DNA from 4 places in the Arthrobacter sp. AG1021 genome. Region 4 is predicted to be linked to each of the others. Evidence: riboswitches for the same ligand, from Rfam matches in the RefSeq annotation. Region 4 holds a riboswitch; each other region holds the start of a gene.
What was found. A riboswitch is a leader RNA that binds a small molecule or an ion and turns the genes downstream of it on or off. The one in region 4 is predicted to bind S-adenosylmethionine.

Region 1 (5,885 bases), on a different contig from region 4:
CCGTGGAAGAAGGGAACATTGCCCAAGAACGCCAGCAGGTGCCTTGCGTCGATGGTCGGTGGAACAGCATTAGTCATCCGCTAATCGTTTCACGTTCTGGCCCGTCGTGAAAGTTGAGAGCCCCCTACTGTGAATAATCCCTAACTGTCACGTAGCGTGGAGCCATGTCCCAAGTCTGGCCGTATCTTCCGGCGCGCGCCGTCAACATCACCTCACTGGCGGAATTCGACCGCTTGGCGGCCGAAGCGCTGGGTTTCCAGCGCTCCCGCGGCCGCAGCTGGCGGGTGCACCGGGTGGATCTGCGCGGGCGCGATACGGTGCTCGCCGCGCTGGACCTGGCCGAGGCGCTGTTCATCGACTGCCAGTTCAGTGAAGCCGGCCGCGCCCTGGTCCAGGGCACCGGCGGGTTGTGCATGGACTCGGGGGAGCAGCTGCCCTTCCGCACCAGCGACCGCGGGCTGTACACCCCCGAGGAACTGTACGAGGGAATCAGCACGCAGACCTATGAGCATGTGCCGGACGCGCGGATCTACACCTACTCGCAGCAGCACGGTCCGCGCCAGCTGCTGAGCGACGACCAGGCGATGGCAGCGACGCTGCACGACCACCACGTGGGGCAGGCGCTGATCTCCGAGGTCTACGACGGCGCCTTCAAGGACACCCCGATCATCGGAGTCATGGGCGGGCACGCCCTGAGCCGAGGCACCGAGCAGTACGCGCAGGCGCTGGACCTCGGGGCGCGGCTGACCCGCGCCGGATACGCCGTGGCCACCGGCGGGGGACCGGGAGCCATGGAAGCGGCGAACGCCGGTGCCTGGCTGGCCGACCGCGGGCGGGAGGAGATCTCCACGGCCCTGCAGATGCTGGCGGCGGAACCGGACGCGATCCACCGGCGCACCGGCTGGGCGCGCACCGCGCTCGCCGTGAAGGCCCGCTTTCCCTCGGAACGCACCTCGCTGGGGGTTCCGACCTGGTTCTTCGGGCACGAACCGCCGAACCTGTTCGCCACGCACATCGCCAAGTTCTTCGCCAACGCGACCCGCGAGGCGCTGCTGCTGGAGCAATCCAACGGCGGGATCGTGGTGCTGCCCGGTTCCGCCGGCACGGTGCAGGAAATCTTCCAGGACGCCTGCGAGAACTACTACGCCACCGGGGCCAGGGTGGTGCCGCTGGTGTTGGTCGGCCGCGAGCATTGGACCCGCACACTGCCGGCTTGGCAGCTGCTCAAGGCGCTGGCCGCCGAGCAGATCATGGAGGACAAGATCGCCCTGGTCGATTCGGTGGCCGAAGCGGTGGAATTCATCGGCGGCATGCAGTCGCTGCGCCGGCGCACCAGATTCTGAGAACGGCAACGGCCGCCGCCTGGTGAAGCAGGCGGCGGCCGTGGGAATGGCTCATCGAGCCGGCGGGGCTCAGGCCACGTTGGTGCCGAACAGCAAGCCGAGGCAGTAGGTGACTGCGGCGGCGCCCCAGCCGATGGCCAGCTGGCGCAGGCCGCGCTTCATCGGCGAGGCCCCGGACAGCAGCCCGACAATGCCGCCGGTGATCATCAGCGCGGCGCCGACCAGCAGCACCGAGGTGATGATCGCAGCCAGGCCTGACATGCCGAAGATGTAGGGAAGGATCGGGATGACCGCTCCGGAAGCGAACAGGCAGAAGGAGGTCGCCGCGGCGCCGGTAGCCGAGCCCAGTTCCTCGTGCTCGTTCGCCAGCTCTTCGGCCCGGGCTTCCGGGTTCAGCGAGAAGGACGGGTTGCAGTCGCAGGTGAACAAGCCCATGCGTTCTGCAGCGCGGTGCTCGGCATCCTCGTCGGTCATGCCGCGGGCCTTGTAGATGAGCACCAGTTCGTTGGCGTCCAAATCCAGGTCAGGGGCGGCGGTGAGCGTCACCTGAGTGGGACGCGAAGCCGTGAGCAGCTCGCGCTGCGAACGCACGGAGACGTATTCGCCGGCGGCCATGGACAGCGCGCCGGCCAGCAGGCCGGCGATGCCGGAGAACAGCACCAGTCCGGAGGAAACACCGGTCGCCCCGATGCCCATGACCAGGGCCAGGTTGGAGACCAGGCCGTCGTTGGCGCCGAAGACCGCGGCGCGGAAGTTGCCCGACAGCTGCGCGCGGCCCGCGGTGGCCAGGGCGCGGACGACTTCCTCGTGGACCTGCTCGTCGGCGGCCATCTGCGGCGACGCGTCGGCATCGGTCGCGTAGGGGGTGCTGCTTTCGGCCCGCTGCGCCAGCGCGAGCACGAACACCGAGCCGAAGCTCAGGGCGAGGAAACGCAGGAAGCTGCGACGCAGCGAGGGACGCACCGGGCGGGCATGCGCCCCGAGCTTGGTGCGCCAGTATTCCTCATGGCGTTCTTCCGCCGCGGCCAGTCCCAGCAGGATCTGCTTTTCCTGTCCGGTCTTCTTCTGGGCCAGCGCGCGGTAGATGGCGCCTTCGGCGACCTCGTCCGCAACGTACTTGCGCCAGCGGCGGATCTGGGCGGGGGTGGGCTCAGTCGTGGGGCTGTGTGACATCACGAGGATGACTCTCCTACGGCTTGGGATTTCTCAACGAAACCCGGGATTCTGTTCAGCCTCTCAGTTTAGCCAGCGAGATGGTGCCGGGGAATTTGGCAAGCCTAAAAGCAAGGCTGCGCCCATCGGGCTGCCCGGCGGACGCCACGAACACCACCAGCTCGCCGGCCGCGGGATCGAAGACCGGGCGCCGGGAGGAACGGGTGATCAGCCGCTCAAGGTGCGCCGGGTCTGAAATGTAGCGGGTGTACCAGCGGTCCTGCACGGTGAACTGCACCTGTCCGGTCTGCAGATCGATGATGGGGAGGACGGAAAATGCCATGACACGACAACTCTCGCTGAGCTCTTGCCCGCGCATCGGTCGATGCCCGGACCGCTTCTTCATCCGAACCACCCATGAACCTGGGGTTGGTGCGCGGCCAGTCGGAGCTTGGCGCCGCGTCTCGTGAAGCAACAGTGTCGATGCTACCGCCGCAATATTAAGTCGTGAAGTTTCATTCCGTAATATGAACTCCGCGCGAAGCCCTAGTCGGAGCCTCGCTTGGACTGCGCGGTCTGCTGCAGCCGGTCGCGCTGCTCCTGCCATTGCCGGGGCGTGTAGTCCGGCAGGTTCGGCGCTTCCGCGCGCAGCCCGACCTGCCCGTCCAGCAGCTCGCGGACGATGTCCAGATGGCCTGCATGGCGCGAGGTCTCTGCGATCATGTGCACCATGAGATGTTCCAGGGTGGTGTGCCGGTGGCGGACCCACCAGGGGACTTCGGCCGGGGAGGCGAGCTCCAGCTGGTCGAACCCGGCCTCGGCGAAGGCGATGGCCCGCTGGTAGAGCTCGATGACCTGCTGCGCGCTGGCATCGGCTGGCGGCATGAAATCCGCCTGCGGGTCGTCGATGTCCAGCAGCTGCTGGACGTAGGAGTCGTTGACCGGCCGATTGAGGCACGCACCGAAGTAGCCGTACTCGGTGATCGCCAGGTGGTGCACGACGCCCAGCACGTGCGTGCCGGTGGGGGTCATGGGCTGGCGGGCCAGCTCCTCGCCGAGCTGCCGGCTTTTGAAGATGACTGCCTGCCGCGCGTCGTTCAGGTATTCGCGCAGCCTGGCCGCGGTGCTGTTCGGGGTGTCGTCCATGGACCGAGTGTAGGTGCAGGCCACGGTTCGGGGAACCCGCTTCAGGAAATGGGAAGCCACCGAAGCCAAGGTGTCATATTCTTCCGCTCCGGTTGGCCGGAAGTTGCGTATTGGTAAACTGGGGACGCAGAGCGGCCGGCAGAAGTACACTCCAGCGGTCGCTGCCTATCCTTCGAGTGAACAGGTCCAGGTGCCCCACGGATGAAAGCTCTGCCCGTCGAACCCTCAGGCTCGTCAATCAACATCGGAGCACGGCTGCGCGGCGTCCGCCAGCAGCAGCACATGACGATCGACCAGGTCGCCGAGCTTTCCGGGTTGACCAAGGGGTTTCTTTCCCGCGTCGAACGCGACTTGACCAGTCCGTCGGTCTCCACGCTGCTCAAGCTCTGCGAGGTGCTGGGGATCGAGGTCGGGACCCTGTTCGAAGTACCGGACACGACTTTGGTGCGACTGGGGGATGCGCCGCGCATCTCGCTGGGAGGCTCGGGCATCACCGAGAAGCTGGTCACCCCGCGCGGCGAAAAGCGCGTCCAGGTCATTCGCGCCGAAGTGGAACCCCGGGGCAAGGGGGAGAACGAACTGTATTCGGTGGATTGCGAGCTCGAAGTGCTGCACGTGGCCTCCGGGGTGTTCACGCTGGTGCTGCCCGAACGGGTGGTCGAGCTCGCTGCGGGGGACACCATGACCTTTCCGGGGCGGGAACCGCACAGCTGGGAAAACCCCGGCGATGAACCTGCCGTGGTGCTCTGGACCCTGATTCTCTGAGTCTGTGCAGTGGCTCCCGGTGTGGTGTGACTCCCCGGACAGAGCCTGCCGCGAAGAGGCGCCGCGTTCACGGCTGGCCACTGCACCGCGTATTCTTGGAATAGTGCCCGCCGACGCAGGCAGGCTAGTGAAGACAGGAAGGAGTGCAATGGCGACTGGTAAATCCACCGGAAGCGCGGAGTCCAAACCGCACGAATTGCGCTCCATCGGCTGGTGGGCTTCGGCCCTGGTCGGCATCCTGGTCGGATCGACCCTTGCGTGGCTGCGGACCCAGCGCAACTTCTTTTTCCTTGGCGCCGCCATTCTCGCGGTCGTCATCATCATGCTGGGTGTGCGCACGATCCGCCGCCGGGCGCGGCATCCGGAAATGATGGAGGCCCGGACGTCCTGGGCCTACAACATTTGGGCTCTGGTCCTGATCGTCCTAGCCGGACCGGTGCAGCTGGTCTATGTTCCCGACGACATTAGCGAGCTCACCATCAAGTCGATCATCCTTTCGGTTGGATTCTGCCTGGGAATCCATGAAGTCGACCGCGCGATGGTCAAGGGTGCCACCTCGGCGAAAAAAGCCTGATCATCGGCCGGAAGGACGCCATCCCGCGCCGCGTTCTTTGGAACTTTTGACTTTCCCTTTGGTTTATTCGTCCAAGGATTTCTCCCCGCCTCTTTCGTAATGTGATCCACATCATTATTTTGAAAGGGGTTGCCATGACGCAAGCAGCGGCGAACCAGCAGGGCGCTGAGCCAGGACTCAAAAAGGTTCTCGGCAAGTGGGACGCACTGGCCATCGGCGTCGGAGCCATGATCGGCTTCGGCTGGGTGGTACTCACCGGTGACTGGATCACCACCGCCGGCCCGATCGGCGCTTCGCTGGCCATGCTGGTCGGCGGCGGCATCATGGCGGTCGTCGGCCTGACCTACGCCGAGCTCGTGGCGGCCATGCCCAAGGCCGGCGGAGAGCACAACTACCTGCTGCGCGCCATGGGTGCCCGCTGGTCCTTCGCCGGGTCCTGGGCCATCGTCGGCGGCTACATCACCATCGTCGCCTTCGAAGCGGTCGCGCTGCCCAAGTCGGTGCAGTACATCTTCCCCAACCTCTCGCAGATCAAGCTCTGGGACATCGCCGGCTCCGAGGTCTACCTGACCTGGGCCCTCGTGGGTGTGCTGGGCGCCGTGGTGATCACCTGGATCAATATCCGCGGCATCAAGACCGCCGGCCTGGTGCAGACCTTCGTGGTGCTCTTCCTGTTCATCATCGGCGCGATGCTGCTCACCGGCTCCTTCGCCAGCGGCGAATCGTCCAATATGGAACCGTTCTTCGACAACGGGCTGGCCGGGTTCTTCGGGGTCATGATCGTAGTTCCGTTCATGTTCGTCGGCTTCGACGTCATCCCGCAGTCCGCCGAGGAATGCGACATCCCGCCGCGCAAGATCGGCAAGTACGTGGTGATCTCCGTGCTGATCGCCACCGCCTGGTAC
Region 2 (5,885 bases), on a different contig from region 4:
GATGAGGCAGTCGGTCTGGGCCAGGCGGTCGCGGGCGGTGCCCAGCGGGATGCCCAGCCAGTTGTGCAGCAGCCCGGCGGTGTTCTTGTAGGGGGTGCGGCCCATGGTGGTGCGCCCGGCAGCGCGGGCGAGGTCCTCGGCGGAGGGGTGCTCGCCGGCGTCGGCGATGGCCTGAAAGGAGTCGGCGTCCAGCTGGTGGGCGCCGGTGCGGCGCAGCAGGTCGGCGGCGAAGAGCTGGGCGCGGGCGAACTCCTGGCCCAGCTGTTCGACAAGCAGCGCGAAGTAGGCGGCGTGGCCGGCGGGGAGGTCCGCGTCGGCCACGTCCGCCCAGGCCGCTGCGATGAGGCTGCGGGCCTCGGCCAGTTTCCCGACCGCTTCGGTGCTTGTGGAGGTCTGCATGTCCCCAGCGTGCGGCGGGCGCCGGGAGGGCCGGCCGCCGCAGCTGCGGATTGTGGATTACTTCGAGGCGCCGATCGCCCAGACGCGCGGCAGCTGCGTGCCGTTGACCGCGAGGTCGCCGATCAGCCGCGCCTTGAACACCCACGGATTGTGGTTGCCGGCGGTGCGGGCGTTGCGCCAGTGGCGGTCGAGGTTCTTGGACACGCTGGTGGCGGAGGCGGCCAGCGCGTCGAAGGCGTGGGTGAGCGCGGTGAGCACCAGCGGGGTCAGCACCACCTGCCCCTGGGCGGAGGCGAGCTCGGCCGCGTCGTTGGCGGCCTCGTCCTCCTGGATCGAGCCGCCGGAGTGCAGCGCGAGCGCCGACTCGTAGGCGCCCTGCAGCGCGTTCGAGACGCGCTCGACGGTGGCCGCGGCGGCGAAGGCGGCGGCGGAGACCTCGCCGATGACCTGTAGCAGCTGCGGATCCTGCCCGGCGATGTTGGCCGCGGCGTGGCTGAAGGTGCGCTTGCGGGCCGCCAGCTGCGCGGCGAACTCGCGTTCGGCGGCCTTGGCGGAGCCGGCGAGCACCGCCAGCAGCACCTGCTGGTAGAACGCGGTCTGGTACTTGAAGCGGGTGTCGAACTCGATCAGCTCCTCCACCGCCGCGCCGGTGAAGGTGGAGGTGCCGGTGCCGGTGGTGCGCTGGCCGAAGCCGTCCCAGTCCTCGGCCAGCTCCACGCCCGGCTGGTGCCGGGAGACCGCGGCGATGACGCGGGTTCCGGTGTCGGTGCGCTGCGCGTAGGTGTCAAGCCAGTCGGCGAAGATCGATCCGGTGGAGTAGTACTTGGCGCCGGTGATCGTGAAGCCGCCGGAACCGTCCGGGCTGACCTTGGTGGCCACCTCGCCCACTGTCACCGCTCCGACCTCGGTCCAGGAGTTGCCGACCAGCTGGCCGGCGGCGAAGCGGGCCAGCCAGGTATCGCGCGCCGGACCCGGGGCGGCGACCAGCCGGTCCTCCACGAACGCGAAGTGCGCGCGCAGCGCCTGGGCGATGTTGGAGTCGGCGGCGGCCAGGTCGGTGAGCAGTTCGAACAGCTCGGGCAGGGTGGCGCCGGCGCCGCCGTGGGAGACGGGCACGCGGATCGCGCCGAAACCGGCGGCGGCGAGGTCGGCGACCTCGCGGTAGGGCAGTTCGCCGGTGCGGTCGCGGTCGGCGGCGCCGTCGGCGATGGCCTGGAAGTGCGGGGCGAAGCGTTCACGCAGCCAGGCCAGGCGAGATGTGGACAGGACAGTCATCTGGTGTTCCAATCGGTGTTGCAGGCAGGGTGGCGTAGGCGTCCAGTGTCTAGGTGTACAGCGAGAGCGGCTGCGATTCGCCGCGCAGGAAGTAGGCGCCGACCTCGATCTTCTTGTAGTCCACCGGGTCGTGCAGCGAGTGCGTGCGCACGTTGCGCCAGAACAGGTCAAGCCCGACGTCGCTCTTGGTGGAGGAGGATCCGGTGACCTCGAAGATGCGGTTGGCGACCTCCACGCCGGCCTCGCTGGCCACGACCTTCAGCTCCGCGATCGCCACCGCCAACTCGGCGCGCTGCGGCTGGCTGACTGCCCCGCCCAGCACCTGATCGAAGCGGCGGCCCAGCTTCTCCGCCAGCGCGGCCACCGCGGCAGTGCGGGCCTTCAGCTCCCCCACGGTGCGCTGGAAGACGACGTCCTGCGAATAGGTTTCGGCCTGCGAGAGGAACCAGGCGTTGGTGCGCCCCAGCAGGATCTGCCGGCCCCGCGCCAGCGCGCCCTCCGCGATGCCCAGGTAGAAGTTCGCGAAGGCCAGCTGGATGCCCGGGGTGAGCAGGGTGGCCACCGGCTCGTCGGTGACCGGGCCCAGCACGTCGGACGGCTCGATGCGCACGTTGCGGTACACCAGCGAGTTCGAGGCGCTCAGCCGCTGGCCCAGATAGTCCCAGTCGTCGACGATGCGCAGTCCTTCGGCCTCGCGCGGGACCACGAAGGCCAGCAGCTCGCCGCTGCCTTCGACCTCCGCGTTGACGACGATGACCTCGCCCACCCCGGAGCCGGTGGAGAAGCGCTTGGCCCCGTTCAGCCGGTAGCCATCGCCCTCGCGGGTCAGCACCAGGTTCGGGTCCACCGGGTTGACCGAGTCGCCCCACAGCCAGCTTCCCGCCACGGTGCGCCGCCACCAGTCGGCCTGCGCCTCGGCCGGGGCGTAGAAGGCGATGCCCGACTGGTTGATGTAGTGGTAGGCCAGCAGCTGGGAGATCGACCCGTCGGCGGCGGCCAGGATGCGGATGACCTCGAAGGCAGTCTCGAAGTGCCCGCCGGCGCCGCCGAACTCGGCCGGGACCAGCAATTCCAGCAACCCTGCCTCGCGCAGCAGCTGCACCTCGGCGAAGGGCTGCTTGTTGGCGCGGTCGCGGGCCAGCGCGTCGGCGGCCAGGGTGCCGGCAACCTGGCGGGCGACGGCGCGCCAGCGCTCCAGTTCGGCCTGGCTGGCGGTGCCGGTGTACGGGACGCGGGGCAATGCGGTGACGGTCATGATCGGGCTCCTTGGAATTGGACTTCCGAGGGATACCGGGACGCGGCCCGGGCTCCATCGAACCTGGCGTTAGCACTCCCTGCGGATTACAGGCTTGCTGCGGCGTCGCGGAGCCAGGTCTCTCAGCCGCTCTGGATGGTGTGCACCGATTCAAGCACGCCGCCGAAGCCGGAGGGAACCGCCCCGTCACGCGGCGGAACGCACCGCAAAACTGCGTCATATTGGGAGTTTGGAACCCGCGCCGGGCCCAGATCGCGACGGCGCGCGGCAGCATCCAGCCGTCGCACGACGTCATATTGGCGCACGCAGTGCCCGGGCCCGGCGGGCCCTGCGGCTAGCGGGAGAGGAAGCCGAGCAGCAGGTCGTTGACCTCCTTGGCGTGGGTCCACAGCAGCCCGTGCGGGGCGCCATCCACCTCGTGGTACTCGGCGGCGGGCAGCGCCTCGGCGAAGCGCCGGCCGGTGACGTCCACGGGCAGGATCCGGTCGGCGGTGCCGTGCACGATCAGCGCGGGCACGTCGATCTTCGGGATGTCGGCGCGGAAGTCGGTGGTCCAGGTGTACTGGGCCGCGACCGAGGCGTAGGGCGAGGCGGCATAGGCCAGGGCCTTGTTCGCGGCCAGCGCCTCTTCGCTCAGCCGGTTGCCCAGGAAGGTCTCGGTGTTGAAGAAGTTCTCGAAGAAGCTGCTGAAGAACGCGTAGCGGTCGGTTTTGGCGGCCTCGGCCATCGGGTCCAGCGCATCCTGCGGCACACCCTCGGGGTTGTCATCGGTCTGCAGGATGAACGGTTCCAGCGAGCCGAGGAAGGCGGCCTTCGCGACGCGGGCCGAGCCGTAGGTGGAAAGGTAGCGGGCTACCTCGCCGGTGCCCATGGAGAAGCCCACCAGCACTGCGTCCTTCACGTCAAGCGTTTCCAGCAGCGTGTGCAGGTCGGCGGCGAAGGTGTCGTAGTCGTAGCCGACGGCCGCCTTGGAGCTCTTGCCGAAGCCGCGGCGGTCGTAGGTGATGACGCGGTAGCCGGCGCCGAGCAGCGTCGCGGTCTGCAGCTCCCAGGAGGATCCGTCCAGCGGGTAGCCGTGGATCAGCACCACCGGCTGCCCGGAGCCGTGGTCCTCGTAGTACAGCTCGATATCGGTGGTGTTCTCTTCTCCGACTTTCACGGTTGCCATGCTGGCCCTTTCTCCGACGAAGGTCGCGGCGGTTGCCGCGCTGCCTCCCACGCTAGGCATCGGTCCTCGACGGTGGCAAGGGTTTTGCGCAAAGCGACAGCGAGCGCTTCAGCGCAGGTAGGTCCGTGCGACGCTGAACGCGGTGCGCTCCAGCAGCTTCAGCGCGTCGGCGGACAGCTCGGCCAAACTCGCCGGGCCCGGAGCGATCGAGTAGGCCGCGAGGATTCCGGCGTCGGCCAAAACCTGGTCTTCCAGGCTGACCGATCCGGCGATCACGATAACGTCTCCCCCGGCGGCCTGCAGTACCCCGGATACCACCTTGCCCTGCAGGGACTGCGAGTCCAGCCGGCCCTCGCCGGTGATGACCAGATCCGCGCCGCCCATGATGCGGTGGGCGTCCAGCACCCGGGCGACCAGCTCCCACCCGGGGACCAGGTCGACCGCGAAGTAGCTGCCCAGGCTGAAGGCCAGGCCTCCGGCGGCGCCCATGCCTTCTCGGTCGCGCAGCACCCGGCCGGTGGCGGTTTCCAGCACATCGGCCAGCCGGCCCAGCCCGGCGTCGAGGGTTGCGACATCCTTCAGGGAAGCACCCTTTTGCGGCCCGAAGATCGCTGCGGCGCCGTTCTCGCCCAATAGCGGGTTGGTGACATCGCAAGCGATCTGCCACACTACCCCGGCGGCGCGCGGATCCAGCCCGCTGACATCGATGCTGTGTAGCTCGTTCAACGGGCCGCCTCCCGATTGCAGCTGGTTGCCGTCGGCGTCGAGGAACTTGGCGCCCAGAGCGGAAAGCAAACCGGTGCCGCCGTCGGTGGTCGCGGAGCCGCCCAGGCAGAGGATGATTTGCTCGGCCCCGAGGTCCAGCGCCTTGGATACCAGCGCGCCGAGCCCGTAGGTGGTGGCCGACAGCGGCTGGCGCGGCGCATCGGCGACCTGCGGCAGGCCGGCTGCTTCGGCTGCTTCGACCACCGCGATCTTCCCGTCGGCAGACAGCCCCAGCCGTGATTGCACCGGTCTGCCTAAGGCATCAGCGGTTTGCACCGGAACCGGTTCGGTGCCCCACGCGTCGATCAGCGCTTCCAGGGTTCCCTCGCCTCCGTCGGCGAAGGGCACCGCGGTCACGGAGATTTCACGGCCCAGGCTGCCGGCACCTGCGAGGAATCCGGTCCTGATGGCTTCGGCGACCTCGCTGGCGCGAGCGCTGCCTTTGAAGGAATCCGGCACCACGGCGATTTGCAACCCAGTGGCCGGCGAAGAGTTCGGTGTTGAGGTCATGCATTAACCCTATGGAGATTCCTCCACAAGTCCTATAGGCCGAAGCCCATACTTCAGCTGCTTCGAATACTGGAATATGTGCATTTCGCCCAGCCGGACCCGGGCGTAGATGGAGTTGAGCAAGGCCATCAGCTCGCCGGGAACCCGCGGGTCGCTGCCGGTGACCTGCTTGATCCGGTCCATTCGTTGGATCAGCGTATTGCGGTGGACCGTGAGCCTTGCGATGGCTTCGGACTGCGTCGAACTGGCGGCCAGCGCCAGCAGCGTGAACGCATGCTCCGCACTGATCTGGGCCGTGCGCCGGGCCAGCGAACGGCAGTACGCTTCCGGTGCTCTGGCCGCCGACAGCGCCATGTCCTCGTTCCAGAGCTCGCGAAGTCCGGCAGCCGGAACCAGCGCGGGCACCGCGCCCAGGGTCCGCAGGTTCTCGGCGTCGACCAGAAGGTCGCTGGGCTGTGTCCGAGGGGGCCCGAGGATCGCGCGGGCAGAAGCAGGATCCTCGATTGGACCGGA
Region 3 (5,885 bases), on a different contig from region 4:
AGCCAATCACTCCGACGTCATGACGTACCCAACCCAATGGGACCCAACATCAAGCGCGTTCTCATAGACTGCTTGGATGGTGAAGACGTATGAAAAGACGCAAATGGTGGCAGCGCTCTTCGTGACTGCCCTGTCTGCTTTCGGAGCATGGCACTTTTCTGAGCCAGCCCTCACTTCCGTCCCAAAGCTGAATATGCCCGGTGCGATTTTCGTCGGCGTGAAGCATGGATCAGCATCGGCGCCCGTCCGCGTGGATATTGACTTGCGCTTCTACCCTTCTCCGAACCTGACTAAATTCGACATGGTCCTGAAAGGAGATAGCGCCGCTGCTGTGCCGCCAGACCAAGCCGGGGAGCTGATGGTTGGGTTTTGTGGAGCGATGAAGGACGTTCATCTGCGCAAGACGAGCAACGGCGAAGAGCTCAGATTTGCGCCTCCGATACCGCCGACGGATTCGAATCCGAGGGTAAGTGGGATCGGACTCGAATTTTCAATTGATGACGACTGCGTTATGACCCGTATCTGGCCAACGGATTTCCGGGATACGACCATCGGAGAAGCTGGTATGGGCTGGGCTGTGTCTCTCCAAGGCAATACGTCTGCGCCCACTGAAGCCTTTGCGGGATCCCATCATCGCTATGCCTTCCCTCGTATCGCTACCATGACATTGCCCGCTGTCACTGACCTTCTGGACATTCAGTCGGTAGCTACTGAATCTGTGGTCAGCATCCAACCCAGAGATCTCCCAGCCGAGTACGTACCGACCATCTCAAGCCCACAGGTAGTAGACCCGACTGCTCCCACATGGAGGCTTCCCATTCGAAGTGCTGACACCAGCGCGGGATTTCGGTTAGCCGGCATCGACCAGCAAGAGGAGACAAACGTCCAGCGCAAGCTCTTCCTCGCCTCCGCAGCGGCCGGTATCACCGGGGGTGGTTTGATCTGGCTAGTTGGAACCATAGGCCCTGTGTTCAATAAAGTTGTCCAGAACCGACGGAATCGCAGAGCACCTGCAGCAGACGTGGCAGGAGAACTGACGCCGGATCTAGGCAGTAGGACCGATGTCCCGGATTCTTCTGCCTACCCCCGCTTATTCACAGCATCCGCGCTTCTATTCCTTGCTGGATCTACAGTAGCTTGGGCGATCAGGAAACTCAGGCGTTAGCTCCAAGGTGTTGCCACCGCGCAAAGAATGAGAGGTCACTCATGTTCGATGGCACTGGTCGGTGAGCTACGGATTGGCCACGGCGACGGCGTTCTCGGACTTCACGAGGCCGCCAGCGACCGACATGGTGACGAAAATCGGAGCGGCAGGAAGATCAATTACATTAATGATCTCCAGAGTTATGTGCTTCATACACCCACGCTAGGACTACCGAGGGTCCGTTGCGCTCATCCGAACCACTAACGGCGGATGGCTATGGTGCCCGTAAACCGGTCGCCCTACATGGCTAGCTGGCCGTTCTCAGCGTCCCAGACCTACCCCGGCCTCCGTTGAGGATTGCGGTACCCACGCGAGTGGCTTTCAACGTCATTGGATTCTTCAAGAGACATGAGACCTATTTTCCATGGCGGCATGCTGCAGGACACCTGTGTTCTTGACCAGCAACACAATAGCCAGCAAATCCAGAACGACAACCATCAGCACGGAACCGTGCGCTGCCAACCACATCAATTCCGAGTTCGGAAGCATCTGGCCCGGATCAATACTGGATTCCGATTCCATGCGGCCAATGGCGGCGCTGTCGGCAATCAGCCACAAGGCAAAGAAGGCCAGCACGGTGATGTTCAAACCGACCATGTCCACCGCACCCGCGATGCCAAGTGTTTTCATTGGATTTTGCGACCTGTTCGGCTCCCGGAATGCAGTTGTCATTTTGGTTCCCCAATCACAGTTACCGGAGATCATCGCATTTGGAACCCAGTATTCCGTGCATGGCGCGCACCACAGGAGAGAATTAACTGAGCCGTGCCAACGATTTGCCGTCGACGCGAGCTTTCCGGTGCGGAAGACCACCGGACAATCTTCTGACGGCAGATCAAGCGGTAGCAAAGCTCTGGTGCTGAATACTGCCGGCCCTGGACGCCTTTGCTGCTGCAGCGAACCCGCGTTCCAGGTCGCCCAACAGGTCGTCGGCTTCCTCGATGCCCACCGACAGCCGCACCAGATTCGCAGGGATTTCCAGCGGGGTGCCGATCAACGACGCATGGGTCATTTCCCGCGGATAGCAGACCAGGGATTCCACCCCGCCCAGCGACACCGAGAGCTGGAAGAGCTCCATAGACTCGGCGAAGGCGCGGGCGGCTGCCTCGTCAGCCAACTGCAGCGAGAGGATCCCGCCGAAGTCCCGCTGCTGCCGGGTGGCGAGCTCGTGTCCTGGATGCCCGGGCAGCCCCGGGTAGTAGACACGAGTGACATCCGGCCGGTCCTCCAGCCATCCGGCCAGCGTTGAGGCGGTGGTGCAGTGGCGTTCCATGCGCAGGCCCAGGGTCTTCAGCCCGCGCGAGGCCAGGTAGTTGTCCTGCGGCCCGGACACCGCGCCGCCGGCGAACTGTTGGTAGCCCACGGCCTCGGCCAGCGACTGCCCGCGGTGCAGGTGCTCCCCCACGATCACCGCGCCGCCAAGCACGTCCGAGTGCCCGCCGATGTACTTGGTGGTCGAGTGCACCACCGCGTGCGCGCCGAATTCCAGCGGACGCTGCAGGTACGGGGTGGCGAAGGTGTTGTCCACGACTAGCAGCGCGCCGGCTTCTGCGGCCACGGAGGCCCAGCCTGCCAGATCAGCGATGCCCAGCAGCGGGTTGGAGGGGGTTTCCACCCACAGCAGCGCGGTGTTCGGGCGCAGCGCTGCGCGCACCGCATCGAGGTTGGTGATGTCCACGGCGCTGGCGGTGATGCCCCACTTGTGGTGCAGGCGGGTGATCAGCCGGTTGGTGCCGCCGTAGCCGTCGGCGCCCAGCACGATGTGGTCGCCCGGGGCGAGCAGCGCCCGCAGCAGCGCGTCTTCCGCCGCGATCCCGGAGGCGAAGGAGAAGCCTGCGGCTCCGCCTTCCAGCGCGGTGAGCTGGGTTTCGAACCCGTTGCGGGTCGGGTTCGAGCCGCGGGAGTACTCGTGGCCGGCACGCAGCACGTTGATGCCGTCCTGGATGAAGGTGCTGGTCTGGTAGATCGGAGGGATCACCGCACCGGTGTGCGGATCCTTTTCCTGGCCGGCGTGCACCGCCAGCGTATTGAAGCCGCTCATGCGAAGCTCTCCTCTCGGGTCGCGGCCTGGGCCGCGTTCAGCGCGCGGTCCAGGTCGCGGATCAAGTCTGCGGGGTCTTCCAGCCCTACCGAGATCCGCAGCACCGCGCGGTTCAGGCCCGCGTCGGCCAGCTGCGTTTCGGAGAGACGACAGTGGGTCATGGTGGCCGGGTGGGCGATCATGGTGCGGGTGTCGCCAATGTTGGCGGCCAGCACAATCACCTCCAGGCTGTCGATGAACGCGGAAACCAGGGTCTCGTCATGCAGCTCCACCGCCAGCACGCTGCCGGTGCCGCGCGGGAAGAAGCGCTTGGCCCGTTCAAAGTGCGGGTGCCCGGGACGGCTGGGGTGGTGCACCTGCGCCACCGCGGGGTGGGCCTGCAGGAAGTTTGCCAGCAGCAGCAGGTTCTGCTGCGCCGCGGCGGTGCGCACTGACAGCGTTTCGATGCCGGTCAGGATGCCATGGGCGCTGGCCGCCGGCAGGGTCGGGCCCAAGTCGTGCAGGAACTTGGAACGCACCAGCATTGAATAGGCTCCGGCCCCGTAGCGTTCGAGCAGCGAGGTGCCGGCGTAGCGGGCCCGCGGCGCAGCGATCTGCGCCCAGCGGGCCGGGTCCGAGAAATCGAAAGTCCCGGAATCCACGACTACGCCGCCAAGCGCCTGGCCGTGGCCTGCCAGGGCTTTGGTGGCCGAGTGCACTACGATGTCCGCGCCGTGCAGCAGTGGCCTGAAGTTGGCCGGAGTGGCCAAGGTGTTGTCAACGACCACCGGGATGTTGTGGCGGTGGGCGATCTCGCTGAGCGCCGGCAGGTCCGGCAGCGTGGACAGTGGGTTGGTGACCGATTCAAGGAAGAACGCGCGGGTGTCTTCTTCAATGGCGGCCTCCCAGGCCGCCGGGTCGTCCGGGTCCACGAAGCTGATGCGGATGCCGAAGTCGTTGAATGAATCGGTGAGCAGGTCAACCGTGCCTCCGTAGAGCTGGCTGGAGGCGATGATGTGCTTCGGGCCCTGGGTCAGCGCCAGCAGCGCCAGCGCCACGGCGGCCTGGCCGGTGGCGGTGGCCACCGCAAAGGCTCCGGCCTCCAGGGCCGCGGCGCGCTGCTCGAATACCGATACCGTGGGGTTCCCGGTGCGCGAGTAGGTGAAGCCCGTCTGGCGCAGCGCGAACTTCTCCACCGCATCCGCGTGCGAGGGAAATTCGTAGGCCGCGGAAGAATACAGCGGCACGGTCAGCGGTCGGTAGTCCCCGCTCGGGGTGTATCCGGCGTGGATCGCCGCGGTTGACTGCTGTGCGAGGTCTCGTGGCTGGGCCATGGCAGTACTCCTTCTCGTTGTGTAGTCCACGAGAGAGTGCACCGAACACGGTGCCGCGCACCGCCGGCGCCAGACCGATTACCGGCCTGGACATCACGGTACGAGGCACAGCGCCGCGGTTCATCACGCGGCTCGGAGCTGCTCCATCGTTCCTGGCATTAGCACCTTTCGGTTTCCCGATGGTTGCTGCGACGTCGACGAGCCAGATCTCTTAGTCGCTCTTGATGGGTAGGTAGTTCCATGGTTGGGCACCGGCACCGCCAGGCGCAAGCGGGAGTGCGGCCGACGCTTCATGCAGCGCCGCGGCCCGTCATATGTCGCGGTTTCGTCATGCTGGGCATGGCCCCGTATGGCCTTTGTGACGCGCCAAATGAGGCAAAAACCCCTGGATTCCAGGGATTAGGGGTTTATATGTGTCGCGTGAGGACGAATTGAAGACGCACTATGACGTTTCAGCCCAGCAGGTGCACGTCGAACTCAGAGACCACCGAGCGCACTTCCTCAAGGTAACGCTGGGCCTGTTCGGTCAGCGGAATCGCAGCGTGGTCGATCCAGCCGATCTCGATCCGCTCGTCGATGTCCAGCGGGATGGCAACGATGGAGGGGTCCAGCTCGTCGCTGATGATGCCTGTGGAGATCGTGTACCCGCCCAAGCCGATCATGAGGTTGAAGATGGTCGCACGGTCCGAGACCCTGATCTCGCGCTTGCTGGAGAGGGTGGAGAGGATTTCCTCGGCGAAGTAGAAGGAGTTGTTCGCGCCCTGGTCGAAGGTCAGCCGCGGCAGGTCCTCGAGATCCTCCAAGGTGGCGCGCCGGCGGGATGCCAGCGGGTTGGTGCGCGAGATGAAGATGTGCGGATCTGCCAGGAACAGCGGGTGGAACACCAGCCGGGATTCGCGCAGCAGCTTGTCGATGACCTTGCGGTTGAAGTCGTTGCGGTAGAGGATGCCGATTTCGCTGCGTAGCGTGCGCACGTCCTCGATGATCTCCTCGGTGCGGGTCTCGCGCAGCGAGAACTCGTATTCCTCGGCCCCGCTGGCCTGGACCATGCGCACGAACGCATCCACGGAGAACGAGTAGTGCTGGGTCGAGATGCCCAGCAGGCGGCGGGAGGGCGGGCGGCCCAGGTAGCGATGTTCCAGCAGCTGCACCTGTTCGAGCACCTGGCGGGCGTAGCCCAGGAACTCGGCACCCTCCACGGTGAGCGTCACGCCCTTGGCCGAGCGCACCAGCAGCGTGCGCCCCAGACGGGCTTCGAGCTCCTTCATCGCCGAGGACATGCTCGGCTGGGCCACGTAGAGCAGGTCGGCTGCCGCGGAGATCGATC
Region 4 (5,885 bases):
CCCAGGAGCAGACCGACGTAGAGCAGTTCGCCTGGCTGGAGCCGGTCGCCGACGGCTTCCGCAATTACGACTCGGGCTTCCTGAACCTGCCAAGTGAGTACCTGCTGATCGACCGTGCGAATCTGCTGGGCCTGTCGGCTCCGGAGATGACCGTGCTGCTCGGCGGCCTGCGCGTCATCGGCAACAACTGGGACGGCTCCAACCAGGGCGTCTTCACCGACACCCCGGGCGCGTTGACCAACGACTTCTTCGCGAACCTGCTGGAACTCGGACTGGAGTGGACCCCGTCGGCAGACGAGCAGACCTACACCACCACCGACGGCCGCTGGACCGGCAGCCGCGTGGATCTGGTCTTCGGTTCCAACTCCGAGCTGCGCGCCCTCGCCGAGGTATACGCTTCGGACGATGCCAAGGAGAAGTTCGTCAAGGACTTCGCAGCGGCTTGGGCCAAGCTCATGGACGCAGACCGCTTCGAGCTGGCCCGCAAGAACTAGTTCCCTTGCGCTAGCTTCTAGCTGAGAAGCCGGTGGCCGCCGCCTTCCTTCGGGAAGGCGGCGGCCACCGGTCTCTTCATTTGCAGTTGCTGCCGGCACAGTGTTGGCGGCATGCTCAGAACAGGGTGGCTTCGCCGCCGTCGAATTCCGGGTTCTCCAGCTTCAGCAGCTGCGTTTTCACGCCCAGTCCCCCGAGGTAGCCGCCCAGCGAACCGTCCGTGCGCAGCACGCGGTGGCACGGAAGCACAATGGGCAGCGGGTTCGTGGCGCACGCCGAGCCGACGGCCCGCACCGCCTTCGGCTTGCCGATGTGCTCGGCCACTTGGGCGTAGCTCTGGGTCTGCCCGTAGGCGATGCGGCCCAGCTCCAGTTGCACCTGCCGGCGGAACTCGGTGGAAAGCCGCAGGTCCAGCGGCAGGCTGAACTCCTGCAGCGCGCCGGAGAAGTATTGGTCGAGCTCCCTGGCCGCGTCGTCGAGCGATCTGTCGTCCTTCAGGATCCGCGGGCCCACCTTGTGCGCCAGGACATCGAGGATGCGCTCATGCCCCTCGGTTTCAAAGGCCACCCGGACCAGCCCGGCCTCCGTGGAGGCCAGCAGCAGCCCTCCGATCGGGCTGTCGACAATGCGGTAGGAGATCTCGATCAACTGCTGGCGGCGGGCATCATGAACAAATTTTTTGTTCAATTCGGCCAGGATCCGTTCTTCGTCCCGCGTTGCAGGGACGGCGGCAGTCCGTTCGCTCATGACAACTCCTCCAGCATCTGGGCGTGTTTCCAATGGGCACGCAGGTTCTTGATTCCGTCACTGCCCGCGCGGCGGGCGGCCGCCTCGGTTCCGGAGAGGACCTGCGCGATCTGCGCGTAGCTCAATCCGCCCAGATACCGGTAGGCGATCACGAAACGCTGCTTCTGAGGCAGCGCCTTGACCGCCCGCCACAGTTCTCCATCCATGATCCTGGCTTCGGGCCGTCCCGCCTGCCCGGCTTCTGTCTCGGGCAGCACCTCGGCCAACACCTCGGACGGGTTCTTGCGCAGTTCGTCGATGGCCTTGCGATGAGCGATGGTGACCAGCCAGGCCTGCACGTTGGCATCATCCGGCAGATCCGGATAGGCCTTGAGCGCGGCCAGGAACGTTTCCGACCACGCATCCTGGGCGCGATGCTCATCCAGCAGGGCACGGCACACACGCAGCACGGCCAGCCCATGGTCCTGGACAATCCGTTCGAACGGTATCTGCATGGCTCTCCCGGCAGCTGCTTCCCCTTGCGGGCTCTCACCTTGTAAACGTACCGCAGGCGCGGTTTGTGAGGTCGGCAGCGAAAATTTTTTGCTCCGCGGCGCCGAGGCGCAGTCGGGGAAACCTGTTACAGTCGCACCGTAGCCAAGTCAGCGGCGATTTCTTCCAGCCGCTTCAGGTCGATGTCGATCACTTCGCCGTTCTCCACGCCCTGGGGCTGCCGGCTTCCGGCGAGCGCGTCGCGGATGGTGCGCATGGTCGCGCCGTGGCTGACGACCATGATCCTGCGCCCCGCGTGCTCCTGCACCAGCTGGAGCAGCGCAGGCAGCGCCCGGTCAAGGATCTGCTGGTGGGTTTCCAGTTCGTGCTGCACCTCGGCGGCTTCCAGATCGCTGACCTCGGCCATGATGCGCCCCTCCAGCGGGCCGAAACTGCGCTCGGTCAGGGTGGGCACCGCCGGTCCGGTCTCGGCCCCGAGCTGCTCGGCGATCAGCGCGGCGGTCTGTTGGGCGCGGGCCAGCGGGGAGGCCAGCAGCAGGTCCCAGCCTTTGCCCTTCAGGAAGCGCCCCAGGCTGCGCGCTTGGTGGCGTCCGGTGTCGTTCAGCTCGATGTCGGTGCGGCCCTGCAAGCGGCCGGCCAGATTCCAGTCGGTCTGTCCATGTCGTACCAATGCCAACGCGGTGTCCATGACTCGAGCATAGGCGCAGCGCAAAGATATCGAAGAATCTGTGGCGAAGGAAGCAATACGCAACGTTACGACTCATAGTTGGGTCATTTTCGGTCATGTTGCGAAGATTGTTACAACCATCCCGAGCGGCCGAGAGATCTGGTTCGATGACGCCGCAGCAACCTGCCACAGCCGGTGGATACGGTGCTACCGCCAGAAACGATGGAGCTGCTTTCCGCCTACCCGGCGTTCAAGCGACATTGACCGGGATTCCTGCCTCGATGGCTTCCGTGTTCGGCACGGAGGCCAAGAACGTATCGACAAGGAGTCAAAAGCCACCATGGCAGACCACAAGTTTGGATTCCGCACCCGCGCGCTGCATGCCGGAGGCACCCCCGATGCCGAGCACGGCGCCCGCGCGGTGCCGATCTACCAGAGCACCTCGTTCGTCTTCAAGGACGCCGACGATGCCGCGAACCTGTTCGCCCTGCAGAAGTACGGGAACATCTATTCGCGCATCGGCAACCCGACCGTTGCCGCGTTCGAGGAACGCATGGCCTCGCTGGAAGGCGGCCTCGGCGCGGTAGCCACCGGCTCCGGCATGGCCGCGGAGTTCGTCACCTTCGCCGCGCTGGCCCAGGCCGGCGACCACATCGTGGCCTCGGCCAAGCTCTACGGCGGCACCATTACGCAGCTGGACGTCTCGCTGCGCCGCTTCGGCATCGACACCACCTTCGTCGACTCCAACGACCCGGCCGATTTCGAGGCGGCGATCGGCGAGAACACCAAGGCCGTCTACACCGAGGTCGTGGCCAACCCTTCCGGAGACATCGCGGACCTGGCCGGACTGGCCGAGGTGGCGCATCGCCACGACATCCCGCTGGTGGTCGACTCCACGCTGACTCCGCCGTACATCCTGCGCCCGATCGAGCACGGCGCGGACATCGTGATCCACTCGGCCACCAAGTTCATCGGCGGCCACGGCACGACCCTGGGCGGCGTGGTCATCGAGTCAGGCACCTTCAACTGGGGCAACGGCAAGTTCCCGACCATGACCGAGCCGGTGGCCAGCTACGGCAACGTCTCCTGGTGGGCCAACTTCGGCGAATACGGTTTCCTGACCAAGCTGCGCAGCGAGCAGCTGCGCGACTTCGGCCCGGCGCTGCCGGCGCAGTCGGCCTTCCAGCTGCTGCAGGGCCTGGAGACCCTGCCCCAGCGCATGGACAACCACCTTTCCAACGCCAAGCAGGTCGCCGCCTGGCTGGAAGCCGACGAGCGAGTCACCTACGTGAACTACGCGGGGCTGGAATCCCACCCGCAGCACGAGCAGGCAGCCAAGCTGCTGCCGATGGGCGTCGGCTCGGTCTTCAGCTTCGGTGTCAAGGGCGGCCGCGAGGCCGGCGCCAAGTTCATCGACGCGCTGCAGCTGGCAAGCCACCTGGCGAACATCGGCGACGCCCGCACCCTGGTGCTGCACCCCGCCTCAACCACCCACCAGCAGCTCAGCGCCGAACAGCTGGTCGCCGCCGGCGTTCCGGAAGACCTGATCCGCCTGTCGGTCGGCCTGGAGGACGTCGAGGACATCCTCTGGGACCTCGACCAGGCGCTGGCCGCCTCGCAGGAAGGCACGCTGGAGTCCGACTTCGCGGCACCGGCCTACGACGGAGCATCCTGCGCCGTTCCCGCCGCTTCGAAGGGAGCGAACTAATGAGCACCGCTGAACGCACCTGGCAGGGCCCGGGCGCCGCGCAGCGCCTGAACATCCTGCGCGACACCAAGACCATCGCGATTGTCGGCGCCTCGAACAAGCCCTCGCGGGCCAGCTACTTCGTGGCCACCTACCTGCTGTCCTCCTCGAAGTACAAGGTGTACTTCATCAACCCGGTGCTGGACGAGATCCTGGGCCAGCCGGTGTACAAGTCGCTGGCCGACCTGCCGGAGTCCCCGGACCTGGTCGAGGTGTTCCGCAAGCACGAGGACATCCCGGGCGTGCTGGACGAGGCGCTGGCGGTCGGGGCGAAGACCCTGTGGCTGCAGCTGGGCACCTGGCATGAAGAAGTGGCCCACCGTGCCGAGGCCGCGGGCCTGAACGTGGTCATGGACCGCTGCGTGAAGATCGAGCATGCCCGCTTCCACGGCGGGCTGCGTCTGGCCGGATTCAACACCGGCGTGATTTCCTCCAAGCGCCAGCTGCTGGCCTAGGGAATCTCCGGGACGAACACGGCGGTGCCGCCCTTCTGAATGAAGGGCGGCACCGCTGTGTTGTCTTTTTCGGCGCTACTTGACCAAGTAGCCGCGCAGGTCGTCCAGGATCTGGTTGGCGCCGGTCGGGCCCAGGCCCAGGAACCAGACGTCGTCGTTCACGCGGATGGCCTGGCCGTCCTTGACCGCCTGCATCTGGCCCCAGAGCGGACCTTCCACCGCGGCCTTCTCGCCGGTGGCTTCCGGGGTTCCGTAGGAGGTGTAGAACAGCCAGTCGGAGTCGGCATCCGCCAGGTTCTCCGCGGAGATTTCTGCGGCCAGGTCGTCGATGTCCTGGTTGTCCGGACGAGAGAATCCGGCGTCGGCTAGGATCACGCCGATCAGAGACTTGTTGGCATACAGGCGGATCTTCTCCGGCATGAAGCGCAGCAGCGAGATCTTCGGATCGCCCTCGACGTCTTCGTTCAGCGCGGTGGCCTTGGCCTGGTAGTCGTTCAGCACGGAAACCGCCTTGGTTTCCTCGCCCAGCGCCTCGCCGGCCAGCAGGAAGTTCTCCTTCCACGGGAAGCCCGGGCGGATGGAGAAGACGGTCGGGGCGATCTGGTTGAGCTGGCTGTACAGCTTGTCTGCGCGCAGCTGGGAGCCGATGATCAGATCCGGGTTCAGCGCGGCGATGGCCTCCAGGTTCAGCTCCTGGATGGTGCCCACGGTCTTGGCATCCTTGACCTCGTCGGCCAGGTAGCTCGGCACGGAGTTCGCGCCCTCGGTGGACGGGATGCCTACCGGGGTGACGCCCAGGGAGAGCACCGCGTCCAGCTCACCGGTATCCAGCACGACCACGCGCTGCGGTTTGGCCTGGATTTCGGTGGTGCCGTTGGCGTGGGTCACGGTGCGGGGGAACTGGCCGGCTTCGGCATCCGAGCCGAACTTGGCGGTTTCCTCATCCGCGGTCGTGAAGCTCTGGCCGCCTACGGCAACGTCCTTGTTACCGGCGTTGGAGTCCGAGGTGCTGGTGGCTGCGCCGCAGCCGGCGGTGACTGCAACCATGAGTGCAGCGGTGGCGCCGAGGATGGTGCGGCCCCACGAAGTACGAGTGTTCAAGAAATTCACAACGCCAATATACCGTATTCAGTTGCGCACCTTGATAGGTAAGCATCATCTACTGCAACATTCACGATAAGGTGTTCCAGTCACCATTCTCAGCGTGAAAGTGCGACCCCCACACCGTGAAGACCTTATCTCCACCCGATGATTTGCAACGTAGCAAGTCACCGAGCAAACATTT

Region 1: it holds a riboswitch for S-adenosylmethionine, as region 4 does, so the genes downstream of both, DFO58_RS08300 (hypothetical protein) here and DFO58_RS14810 (O-acetylhomoserine aminocarboxypropyltransferase/cysteine synthase family protein) in region 4, are expected to answer to the same signal.
Region 2: it holds a riboswitch for S-adenosylmethionine, as region 4 does, so the genes downstream of both, DFO58_RS13465 (acyl-CoA dehydrogenase family protein) here and DFO58_RS14810 (O-acetylhomoserine aminocarboxypropyltransferase/cysteine synthase family protein) in region 4, are expected to answer to the same signal.
Region 3: it holds a riboswitch for S-adenosylmethionine, as region 4 does, so the genes downstream of both, DFO58_RS07870 (aminotransferase class I/II-fold pyridoxal phosphate-dependent enzyme) here and DFO58_RS14810 (O-acetylhomoserine aminocarboxypropyltransferase/cysteine synthase family protein) in region 4, are expected to answer to the same signal.

The regions. Positions count from the first base shown of each region.
Region 1 covers NZ_RBLB01000007.1:629,966-635,850, reverse strand. The annotation lists gene DFO58_RS08315 (DEAD/DEAH box helicase) at 1-77, opposite strand, end outside; gene DFO58_RS08310 (LOG family protein) at 165-1,343, shown strand; gene DFO58_RS08305 (VIT1/CCC1 transporter family protein) at 1,413-2,516, opposite strand; gene DFO58_RS08300 (hypothetical protein) at 2,572-2,838, opposite strand; SAM riboswitch class IV at 2,854-2,967, opposite strand; gene DFO58_RS08295 (DinB family protein) at 3,042-3,641, opposite strand; gene DFO58_RS08290 (helix-turn-helix domain-containing protein) at 3,843-4,406, shown strand; gene DFO58_RS08285 (hypothetical protein) at 4,555-4,980, shown strand; gene DFO58_RS08280 (amino acid permease) at 5,115-5,885, shown strand, end outside.
Region 2 covers NZ_RBLB01000009.1:496,588-502,472, forward strand. The annotation lists gene DFO58_RS13455 (HNH endonuclease signature motif containing protein) at 1-399, opposite strand, end outside; gene DFO58_RS13460 (acyl-CoA dehydrogenase family protein) at 457-1,674, opposite strand; gene DFO58_RS13465 (acyl-CoA dehydrogenase family protein) at 1,724-2,929, opposite strand; SAM riboswitch class I at 2,981-3,071, opposite strand; gene DFO58_RS13470 (alpha/beta hydrolase) at 3,264-4,097, opposite strand; gene DFO58_RS13475 (glycerate kinase) at 4,206-5,372, opposite strand; gene DFO58_RS13480 (sugar diacid recognition domain-containing protein) at 5,382-5,885, opposite strand, start outside.
Region 3 covers NZ_RBLB01000007.1:514,235-520,119, forward strand. The annotation lists gene DFO58_RS18195 (hypothetical protein) at 77-1,165, shown strand; gene DFO58_RS18760 (hypothetical protein) at 1,232-1,357, opposite strand; gene DFO58_RS07860 (hypothetical protein) at 1,544-1,876, opposite strand; gene DFO58_RS07865 (cystathionine gamma-synthase) at 2,040-3,245, opposite strand; gene DFO58_RS07870 (aminotransferase class I/II-fold pyridoxal phosphate-dependent enzyme) at 3,242-4,558, opposite strand; SAM riboswitch class I at 4,699-4,789, opposite strand; gene DFO58_RS07875 (LysR family transcriptional regulator) at 5,011-5,885, opposite strand, start outside.
Region 4 covers NZ_RBLB01000010.1:266,670-272,554, forward strand. The annotation lists gene katG (catalase/peroxidase HPI) at 1-494, shown strand, start outside; gene DFO58_RS14795 (methylated-DNA--[protein]-cysteine S-methyltransferase) at 610-1,239, opposite strand; gene DFO58_RS14800 (sigma-70 family RNA polymerase sigma factor) at 1,236-1,733, opposite strand; gene DFO58_RS14805 (histidine phosphatase family protein) at 1,859-2,419, opposite strand; SAM riboswitch class I at 2,533-2,627, shown strand; gene DFO58_RS14810 (O-acetylhomoserine aminocarboxypropyltransferase/cysteine synthase family protein) at 2,739-4,106, shown strand; gene DFO58_RS14815 (CoA-binding protein) at 4,106-4,600, shown strand; gene DFO58_RS14820 (iron-siderophore ABC transporter substrate-binding protein) at 4,676-5,647, opposite strand.